DNA from 3 places in the Pseudarthrobacter oxydans genome. Region 3 is predicted to be linked to each of the others. Evidence: riboswitches for the same ligand, from Rfam matches in the RefSeq annotation. Region 3 holds a riboswitch; each other region holds the start of a gene.
What was found. A riboswitch is a leader RNA that binds a small molecule or an ion and turns the genes downstream of it on or off. The one in region 3 is predicted to bind S-adenosylmethionine.
Positions count from the first base shown of each region.

Region 1: it holds a riboswitch for S-adenosylmethionine, as region 3 does, so the genes downstream of both, SMD14_RS06895 (bifunctional o-acetylhomoserine/o-acetylserine sulfhydrylase) here and SMD14_RS12870 (aminotransferase class V-fold PLP-dependent enzyme) in region 3, are expected to answer to the same signal.
Region 2: it holds a riboswitch for S-adenosylmethionine, as region 3 does, so the genes downstream of both, SMD14_RS18860 (DUF1737 domain-containing protein) here and SMD14_RS12870 (aminotransferase class V-fold PLP-dependent enzyme) in region 3, are expected to answer to the same signal.

Region 1 covers NZ_CP139438.1:1,525,924-1,529,184, reverse strand. The annotation lists gene SMD14_RS06900 (homoserine O-acetyltransferase) at 1-557, opposite strand, end outside; SAM riboswitch class IV at 570-685, opposite strand; gene SMD14_RS06895 (bifunctional o-acetylhomoserine/o-acetylserine sulfhydrylase) at 784-2,109, opposite strand; SAM riboswitch class IV at 2,153-2,268, opposite strand; gene SMD14_RS06890 (VOC family protein) at 2,434-3,072, shown strand; gene SMD14_RS06885 (DUF222 domain-containing protein) at 3,256-3,261, shown strand, end outside.
Region 2 covers NZ_CP139438.1:4,128,166-4,131,426, reverse strand. The annotation lists gene SMD14_RS18870 (O-succinylhomoserine sulfhydrylase) at 1-589, opposite strand, end outside; gene SMD14_RS18865 (rhodanese-like domain-containing protein) at 590-1,000, opposite strand; gene SMD14_RS18860 (DUF1737 domain-containing protein) at 997-1,275, opposite strand; SAM riboswitch class IV at 1,288-1,402, opposite strand; gene SMD14_RS18855 (hypothetical protein) at 1,687-1,941, opposite strand; gene SMD14_RS18850 (TetR/AcrR family transcriptional regulator C-terminal domain-containing protein) at 2,207-2,917, shown strand; gene SMD14_RS18845 (pyridoxamine 5'-phosphate oxidase family protein) at 2,945-3,261, opposite strand, start outside.
Region 3 covers NZ_CP139438.1:2,849,611-2,852,871, forward strand. The annotation lists gene SMD14_RS12860 (ribosome small subunit-dependent GTPase A) at 1-230, shown strand, start outside; gene hisN (histidinol-phosphatase) at 279-1,091, shown strand; SAM riboswitch class IV at 1,251-1,364, shown strand; gene SMD14_RS12870 (aminotransferase class V-fold PLP-dependent enzyme) at 1,400-2,842, shown strand; gene SMD14_RS12875 (class I SAM-dependent methyltransferase) at 2,937-3,261, shown strand, end outside.

The DNA of each region.
Region 1 (3,261 bases), 1.3 Mb from region 3:
TGTTCTGCCGTGCTCGCGGCGCCCACCGAGATGACGGCGCAGCGCTGCACCCTCTCGGGGTAGGTCACGGCCCACTCAAGGGCGCGGGCGCCGCCCATGGATCCGCCCAGGACCGCGAACCAGCTGTTGATGCCCAGCTGGTCAGCCAGCCGGGCCTCCGCCACCGTACTGTCCCGCAGGGTAACCAGGGGGAAGCGGGAGCCCCAGGGGGTTCCATCCGGGGCGGCCGACGACGGCCCCGTGGAGCCGTAGCAGCCGCCCACGATATTGACGGACACCACGAAGAACTTGTCCGTGTCCACGGGAGCGCCGGGACCGGCCAGCTGTTCCCACCAGCCTTCTTCGTCCGTGTCGCCGCGGGTCACGTGGGTGCTGCCGGTCAGGGCGTGCTCGATCAGGATGGCATTGCTGGCATCGGCGTTGAGCGTGCCCCAGGTTTCGTAGGCCAGCGTGACGTCCGGGAGGTATCCCCCGGCTTCAAGTTCCAGCCCCCCAATGGAGGCATAGCGGACAATTCCGTGCTCGGGGACGGTGGTTCGGGTGACGGTAACCGTCATGGCAAGACCTCTTCTACGCGCTTGCCCGCCGTCGAATGACCGGCAGGCCAGGTCTTCACCCGGGGCACCCCACCGCGGAAGGAGGGTTGCCGGCCAGCAAGCCGGGGCTGTCACTGGCACTCATGACCTGGTACGAGTGTACGAAACAGCCCCCGTCTGCTGCCAAGAGTGTGACTGGTTGTGACTTCCCCGGCGTGCCGCCGTCTCGGGTTCTTTGTGCGTCCGGCTAGGCCCCGGTCGCGTCCTTTGCTGCCCGAAAGCCCGCTTCGAGGTCCGCCAGGATGTCATCGATGTGTTCGATTCCCACCGACAACCGGACCAGGCCGGGGGTCACGCCGGCGACGGCCTGCTGCTCCGGGGAAAGCTGGCTGTGGGTGGTCGACGCCGGGTGGATGACAAGGGAGCGGACGTCGCCGATGTTTGCCACGTGGGAGTGCAGCTCCAGCGCGTCAACGAAGCGCTTGCCGGCCTCGGCCCCGCCAGCCAGGTTGAAGGAGACAATCGCGCCCGTGCCCTTGGGCCCGTACTTGCGGCCCCGCTCGTACCACGGGCTGGAGGGCAGCCCCGCGTAGGCGACGGATTCGACGTCGTCCCTTCCTTCCAGCCAGCGCGCCACTTCCGTGGCGTTGGCAACATGGCGTTCCACCCGCAGGCTCAGCGTTTCCAGGCCCTGGGCGATCAGGAACGCGTTGAACGGGGAGACGGCAGAGCCCAGGTCCCGGAGCAGCTGGACGCGGGCCTTGAGGATATAGGACAGGTTGGCGCCCAGGGCACCGTCCTTGCCGAGGTCCCGGGCGTACACCAGCCCGTTGTAGGTGGGGTCCGGGGTGTTGAAGCCCGGGAACCTCGCAGGGTCCTTGCCGAAGTCGAACTTGCCGGAGTCCACGATCACCCCGGCAATTGCGGATCCGTGGCCGCCCAGGTACTTGGTTGCGGAATGGACAACGATGTCCGCTCCCCATTCCAGCGGCCGGATCAGGTACGGGGTGGACAGGGTGTTGTCCACGATCAGGGGCACGCCGGCATCATGGGCGATGCCTGACACGCCCTCGATGTCCAGGACGTCCTGGCGGGGGTTGGACACCACTTCGGCGAAGAAGAGCTTGGTGTTTGGCTGGACCGCGTCACGCCACTGGTCCAGGTTGTCCGGGTCCGCCACGAAGGTCACGGAAATGCCGAACTTCTTCAGGGTGTGTGCGAACAGGTTGTAAGTCCCGCCGTACAGGCTGGGGCTGGCAACGATATGGTCCCCCGCCTCGGCGATATTGAGGACAGCGAAAGTCTCTGCTGCCTGTCCTGAACTCAGCAGGAGTGCTCCCAATCCGCCCTCAAGGCTGGCGATCCGCTGTTCCACGGCATCCTGGGTGGGATTGCCGATGCGGGTGTAGATCGGCGCCAGTTCAGCGAGGGCAAAACGGTTGGCGGCGCTTTCCGCGCTTGGGAATACGAAGGACGTGGTCTGGTAGATAGGGAGTGCACGGGCGCCGGTGGCACTGTCCGGCTCCTGTCCTGCGTGGATCTGGCGGGTTTCAAAAGACCATCCGTTGGACAACTAAGGCTCCTCTGACATGGGCCCGGCATGCTGTAGGCACCGCGGGCCGCGCTTGCCATCCGGCCGTTGCCGGACAGCCAGGTCCTCATCCGGGGCACCCCACCGCGGATGGAGGGTTGCCGGCCAGCGAGCCGGGGCTTGGCGCTGGCACTCATGACCTGAGCCCAGTGTAGGAACATGAAACCGGCGCGGGACAGGATTGTGACGAACATAGTCCCCCTGATCTCCGCCCGGGAATAGGTTGAAATCAGGGGTCCCGGATGGAAAATCCTGGTAAGGGTACCCTTAGCTGAGAGGCCGATCACAAAGTGCCAAGATGTTGGCATGCGCATGGATCACGTCTCTTACGCCTGTGAACACGATGGCCTGGCTGCCACCACCGAACGTATTTCCTCTGCCCTCGGCGTTGAGGCAGTGAAGGGCGGGGTGCACCCGCGGTTCGGAACCCGGAATATGATCATCCCGCTCGCGGGGCACAAATACGTCGAGGTGGTGGAGGTCCTGGACCACCCCGCTTCCGACAAGGCCCCTTTCGGGCAGGCTGTGCGTGCACGGTCTGCCGCGGGCGGCGGCTGGATGGGCTGGTGCGTCGAGGTGGACGACCTGGCTCCCTTCGAGGAGCGGCTGGGCCGCTCCGCCGTCAACGGAAACCGCAAGTTCCCCGATGGCCGCGAATTGGTCTGGAAGCAGATTGGCATCCTGGGCCTGATTGCCGACCCCCAGGTTCCCTACATGCTCAAGTGGGAGGGGGATCCGTCCCTGCACCCGTCCAACGCCTACGAGAGCAACGTCAAAATGAGCTGCCTCACCATTGCCGGTTCCGCAGCCCGGGTTACGGAGTGGCTGGGCGAACCCGTCGAGAAGCCGCTGGAGGACGTCGCTGTGGAGTGGGTGGCGCCGCACGGAACCCCCGGGATCCTCTCGGTAACTTTCGAGACCGGCAACGGGGCCGTCACCATCTGACCCTTACCTTGGTTACCGTGCCGGCAAGCCCGGCACGGTGTGGGCCCCGTGCCCTCCTCGTCTTCGGCCGCCATCAGCATGTGACAACGGCGTCACCTGCCGATGGCGGCCGAATCCATTTCCGAAGCAGACTCTCCAAACCCGGCCCCCAATAATGTCGTACCCTGCCGCGATGATTTTGGTATGGGA
Region 2 (3,261 bases), 1.3 Mb from region 3:
GCTGCAGCAGGGGGGTGGCAAAAACGTTGTCGACGACGACGGTCGCCCCGGCAGCGTGCGCCAGGTCGCTGACCGCAGCAATGTCCACGATCTCCTGCATGGGATTGGACGGCGATTCGAAGAAGACGGCGGTGGTGGGCTCGGAGAGCGCTTCACGCCACTGCTCCAGGTCAGGGCCGTCCACGAAGACGGTCTCCACGCCCCAGCGCGGCAGGATTTCGTTCAGGATCACAAAGCACGAGCCGAAGAGTGAGCGGGCGGCAACCACCCGGTCCCCGGCCGCCAGCAGCGCACCCAGGGCGGTGAAAACCGCGGACATGCCGGACGCCGTCGCGAAGCACGCCTCGGTCCCCTCAAGCAGGCGGAGCCGTTCCTGGAACGTGGCCACGGACGGGTTGCCGTAGCGCGAGTAGACAAAGCGTTCGTCCTCGCCCGTAAAGGCCCGCTCAGCAGCAGCGGCGGATTCGTACACGAAACCGGAGTTCAGGAAGACAGCCTCGCTGGTCTCCTGGAAGTTGGTGCGGTCCAGCCCGCCGCGGACGGCCTGGGTGTCGGGGCTCCAGCCGGCGGCGTCTTCGTTGAAGGTCACTTAGTTCTTTCCCAGGTTGGTCGGCAGGCCGCGGTTCTTCCAGCCGTTGACGGTACGTTCTCCATAACGGTCCGGTTCACCCTCAAAGCCCTCCAGGACGTTGTAGGAGGTGAAGCCGGCCTGCGTGGCGGCGATAGCGGCCGCGATGGAACGCTGGCCGGAACGGCACAGGAACACCAGTTCGGTTGACTTGTCCTCGGGCGCCTGTTGGCTAAGGTCGGTGATGAAGTCGGGGTTGGGGATTCCGCCCGGGAAGGTCCACTGGATGAACAGCGGATCGTTCTCGGTGGCCTTGGTGTCGGGAATGCCGATGTGGGCCCATTCGCCCTCCGTGCGCACATCCACCAGGATGGCGCCCTGCTCAAGTTTTTCCCAGGCCTCCTGCGGGGTCAGGTCTCCGGCGTAGCTCATGCGTGGCCCTCGCCGCCGAAGTCAAGGTCATCGCCGGAGGACTCGAGGTCGTCAACGGCATCTGCCACGGCAGCGTCCGCGGAAGCGATGGCTGCCGGCAGGACTACCGCCTGCGCCACGATCACACTGCTGCCGTTGAAGGTTGCCGCCGGGCTGCCATGGAGGACATAGCCTTCCGCCAGCGCGGCGGAGATCCGCTCGCAAAAGGCGCGGTCATCCGGCCCGCTGATGAGGCGGTACGACAGTTTCTCTTCAGGGGCAGGTGCGTCAGACACGACGATCTCCTTCTCTCACGCTTGCAGCTCGAATGGGTCGATATGCCGAGTGTTCACCTGAGGCACCCCGCCGCGAAAGGAGGGTTGCCGACCGGCCAGTCAGGGCTTGGCGCCGGTACTCATTACTCCCCAAAAACGTAACACTTGCCGCCCGCGGCCGCACCGCCGTCGTCGTCATGTTGCGTAACTGAAGTAGGCCGGGCGCCGCAGTGGAGCCCAGTGCCGTCCGGCACCTTCACCTAAAGTACGACGGCGGCTCCTCCTTGGGTGTCCGGGGGTGGGACCCGCGGGAGCGGCAGGATCAATTGATGCAGTAGCAGGGAGCGCGCCTAAGCGCGCTTAAAGAGGAACGGCGTGGACCCTGTGCCCCCAGGCACGTGGTCCACGCCGTATTCGTTTTGATGCCGTTGCTTAGACGAGGCCCGGGTAGCTTGCCAGGATGTAGTCGGCAGCGGCGGGGCCTTTCATGCGCAGCCCCTTGCGGCCGTGCCTGATGCGGCAATTCATGGCTATCCAGAAATTGGACTCCAGGCCGGGCTTCTGCTGGTTGATGAAGCACCAGCTGGTGTACAGGCCGTAAAGGCGGTCACGGTCGAGGGTGGCGTCCGAGGCCTGGTCAATGTAGGTGGCTTCTTTTAGAAAGAGATCGAACTGCGAATGCGCCATGACGGCTTCCCTTCGCTAAGTGCGGTGGTGCCGCCGTTCGGCTACAGCAGCGAACCTCAATGCCGTGCACGGGGCATGGAGTGTTGATGAAGCCCGCGGAAATCAAGAACTAGTTGAAACCGGGGGCTACTAGTTGAAACCAGGGGCTACAGGGCGGTGTCACTGCCGCATCTACAATGTAGACTTTACTCGTAGACAACGGATTCGGCAAGCGAATGGATTACCTATCCGGGTAAAGGGCTTGCCGCCTTCCAGGACGGAAATCATGGCTTCCCCGAAAGTCCAGTCCCCCACCGGGCCGGCCCAAAAGCAAAAGCTGAGCAGGGAGCTGGTGCTGACCAAGGCGCTCGAAGTTGTTGACGCGGAAGGCTTGGAGGCGCTGACCATGCGCCGCCTTGGCCAGGAACTGGGCCGGGATCCGATGAGCCTCTACCGCTATGCGGAGAACCGCGCCGCGCTGCTGGACGGCGTCACCGAACTGGTGCTTAACGAACTCACCATCCACCCCGACGATCCCGATTGGAAAGCCCAGCTGCGCCGCATCGCACACGACCTTCGGAGCCTTGCGCTCCAGCACCCCAATGTGGTGCCGCTGCTCGTGACCAGGCCGCTCTCCACCCCGCTGGGGCTGCGGCCGCTGGGCACGCTGCGTCCCCTCGAGCAGATCCTGTCCCTGCTGATTGGGGCAGGGTTCAGCCCGTCGGACGCCCTCCACGTCTACCGCGCCTACTACGGCTTCCTCTACGGCCACATCCTGAACGAGCTGCAGGAATTCGTTGTGGACCCGGAGGAAAACGAAGTGCTGCTGCGGCTGGGACTGCACCGGTTGCCTGCCAAGGAGTTCCCGCGGCTGCGTGCGCTGGCCCCCGCCCTGGCGGACTACGAAGGATCCGCGGAACTTGACCAGGGGCTAAGCATCCTGCTCTCCGGCCTTGAAGCCCAACTGTCCCTTCAGGACGCAGAGCCAACCGGCTAGCCTGGCCGGACAGGCATTCCGGCCGGGTTATTCGAAAGAGGCCCGCCGCTTGTCCTGCTGCCGCGTGGCCCAGACGTCCGGCCGGTTCACCTTGAAACGGCGGCCGGTCAAAGCACGGGCTGTCAGCCGGATGTAGTTTGCCTTTTCTCCCGGCTGCCATGGCTCCAGCCCCAGGCTGTCCACGGCGTCCTTGTCCGCCTGGTCCTCGATGATCGCCGTATCGCCGCGCAGCACCACGCTCCAGGCCTCTTCGGTATGGGGATCGTAGCCGTCGATCTCCAGGGCGGCAGGCCTCTCTGTCAGGGCACTCCACAGCTTGGTGACGCCGGCCGTACGGAACGCGA
Region 3 (3,261 bases):
ACCCGGACCGGATCCTGCGCTCCTTCCCGGACCTCTCTCCCGGCACGGATGACTGCGAGCGCGGCTGCAAGCACACAGCCACCGCCGTGGACTGTGGGCTGGACGCGTGGGTAGCGGGAGGCCATGCCGGACCCACCGGTTCAGCAAGGCTGGCCTCCCTGCGGCGGCTCCTGGGGACGGACCCCCGAATGGAAGCCCAGGAGGCCAAGGAGCTGGGCAGCGTTAACTGACGGGGCCCGGTTCCCGGCAGAACGGCGCGCAGACGGTAGTTTGGAACCATGATCCAACCCGCTTCGAGCTACAACGATGACCTGCGCCTGGCCCACGTCCTGGCCGACTCAGTGGACGACCAGACAATGAGCCGCTTCAAGGCGCTGGACCTCCACATCGAGACCAAGCCGGACCTGACGCCCGTCACCGATGCCGACAAGGCGGCCGAGGAGGCCATCCGCGGCCAGCTCTCCCGTTCCCGTCCGCGCGATGCCGTACTCGGCGAGGAGTTTGGCAGCACCGGCCATGGTGCGCGGCGGTGGATCATCGATCCCATCGACGGCACCAAGAATTTCGTCCGCGGCGTTCCGGTGTGGGCCACCCTGATCGCCCTCGTGGACGAAGGCGAGCCGGTGGTGGGCGTGGTGAGCGCCCCTGCACTGGGCAAGCGCTGGTGGGCGGCCAAGGGCATGGGCGCCTATATGGGACGTTCCCTGGCAGCCGCAACCCGCCTCCGCGTGTCCAACGTGTCCAAACTGTCCGACGCTTCCCTGTCATATTCGAGCCTTGGCGGCTGGAAGGAGCGCGGTAACCTCAACGAATTCCTGGGCCTCACGGAGGACGTGTGGCGTACCAGGGCATTCGGGGACTTCTGGTCGTACTGCATGGTGGCGGAAGGCTCGGTGGATATCGCCTGCGAGCCCGAGCTCAACCTCTACGACATGGCCGCCCTGGTGCCCATCGTGGTTGAAGCGGGCGGCCGGTTCACATCGCTGGAAGGTGAGGACGGCCCGTTCGGCGGCAACGCACTGGCCACGAATTCCATCCTTCACTCGGAGGTGCTGCGCCGGTTGAACCCGGACCTGGACGACCTCCTCTGACCCTCCTCTTCCGAATAATCAACGGCGGGCACCTCCGAAAGGAGGCGCCCGCCGTCGTTATCTTCGGCAAAAGCGGACCTTTTCAACTGCGCGTAACAAAGGCCTTAACATTCCAGCCGGCTTTTAGCCTGCGCGGGCTATGTCCTACGCTCTTAACCAGGTCACGAGTGCCAGCGCTAAACCCCGGTTTGCTGGCCGGCAACCCTCCATTCGCGGTGGGGTGCCCCGGGTGACGACCAGGCCGGTCCGGAACGGATGCGGCAAGCGCGGATTCCCCCAGCGGAGTCCTGTTTCAAAGTGAGGTCTCTGTGACAACAGCCACCGTCTCCCCCAACGCCGCAATCCAGCCTGACGCCGCAGCACAACCCGGACAGGACGCCCTCTTCGACCAGCGCCACGCCGCAGCCGGCCGTCCCCTGGCGGCAGTCACGGGCGCCGAAATCCAGGCTCCCCTGATCCATGGCGGGCACGTCCGGTACGCGAACCTGGACTATGGCGCGTCCGCGCCGGCGCTTTCCGTGGTGTCCGCCTACCTCAACGAAATCCTGCCGTTCTACGCGAGCGTGCACCGCGGAGCCGGCTACGCCTCCCAGATCAGCACCTCGGTCTACGAGAATGCCCGTGCCATCGTCCGGGAGTTCGTGGGCGGCCGCCCGGACGATTCCGTGATCTTCACCCGGAACACCACCGACTCCCTCAACCTGCTGGCCGGCTGCCTGCCCGTCACGAACGGCCGGGCTGACGGCGACGTCCTGTACCTCGACATTGAGCACCACGCCAACCTGCTGCCATGGCAGGGTGTCCCCCACCGCAGCATCGTGGCGGACGACACCATCGCAGGAACCATTGAGGCCGTGCGTGCCGAACTGCAGCACGGCGGGGTAAGCCTGCTCGCCGTCACCGGCGCGTCGAACGTCACGGGCGAGATCCTTCCCGTTCGCGCCCTCGCCGCACTCGCCCACGAGCACGGCGCACGGATCGTGGTGGACGCGGCCCAGCTGGCGCCGCACCGCCGCATCGACATCACCGCTGACGACGTCGACTACATTGCCTTCTCGGGGCACAAGCTTTACGCGCCTTTTGGCGCCGGTGTGCTGGTGGGCCGGCCGGACTGGCTCGACGCCGGAACACCGCACCTTGCCGGCGGCGGCGCCGTCAAGGAGGCAAGGCTCGACGGCGTCAGCTGGGCAACGGGCCCGGCCCGCCATGAGGGCGGATCACCGAACGTGCTGGGAGCGGCCACCCTGGCCCGCGCAACGCAGGTCATCGCGGAACTGGACCAGGACCGCTGGCATGCCCATGAATCGGCCATCCGCTCCTACCTGGTGGAGGGCCTGCAGGGAATCGACGGCGTGACCGTCCACCAGATCTTTCAGGACACCAACCCGGATACGGACACCATCGGCGTGGTCAACTTCTCGGTCGAAGGCTACGACGCCGGACTGGTGGCGGCGTACCTGTCGGCAGAGCATGGCGTGGGCCTGCGTGACGGCCGCTTCTGCGCCCACCCGCTGCTGAAGCGGCTGGGGCTGCCGTCCGGATCCCTCCGTGCCAGCTTCGGCGTGGGATCCCGGCTTGACGATGCCGAGCGTCTGCTGGCAGGCATCCGGGACCTGCGGACCAAGGGGCTCGGCTGGGACTACGTGGTGGACGCGGGCCGCTGGGTTCCCGCCAACGACAACCGCACCTACCCCCACTGGGCGCCCAACACCCCGGGAACGGCCGGCGCCGCCCCCTGCATCGACGACTGACCTGCGACTCGACCGGCGGCGTGCGCTCAGCCACGCCCGGGCGGGTACGGTAAATTCGGAAGGTAGCAACGAGACCCGACGAAGGAGGCCACGCGTGGCACGGGGTGGCCCCAGGCTGGATCACAGCCGGCGGCGGGAGCTGGGCCAGAGCTTCCAGGATGGCGGCAAACACTACCAGCAGGTGCGGCCCGGGTATCCCGCTGAGACAGCACAGTGGCTGGTACCTCCGGGCGCCCGGGACGCGCTCGACGTTGGTGCCGGCACGGGCAAGTTCACTGAACTGCTGCTGGGGCTGGTGCCGTCCGTCACGGCGGTGGACCCCTCAGCCGACATGCTCGGACAGCTGGCGGAACATTATCCCGGCGCCGCGGCTGTCCTGGGCACCGCGGAGGCCACCGGCCTGCCTGACTCAGCGTTCG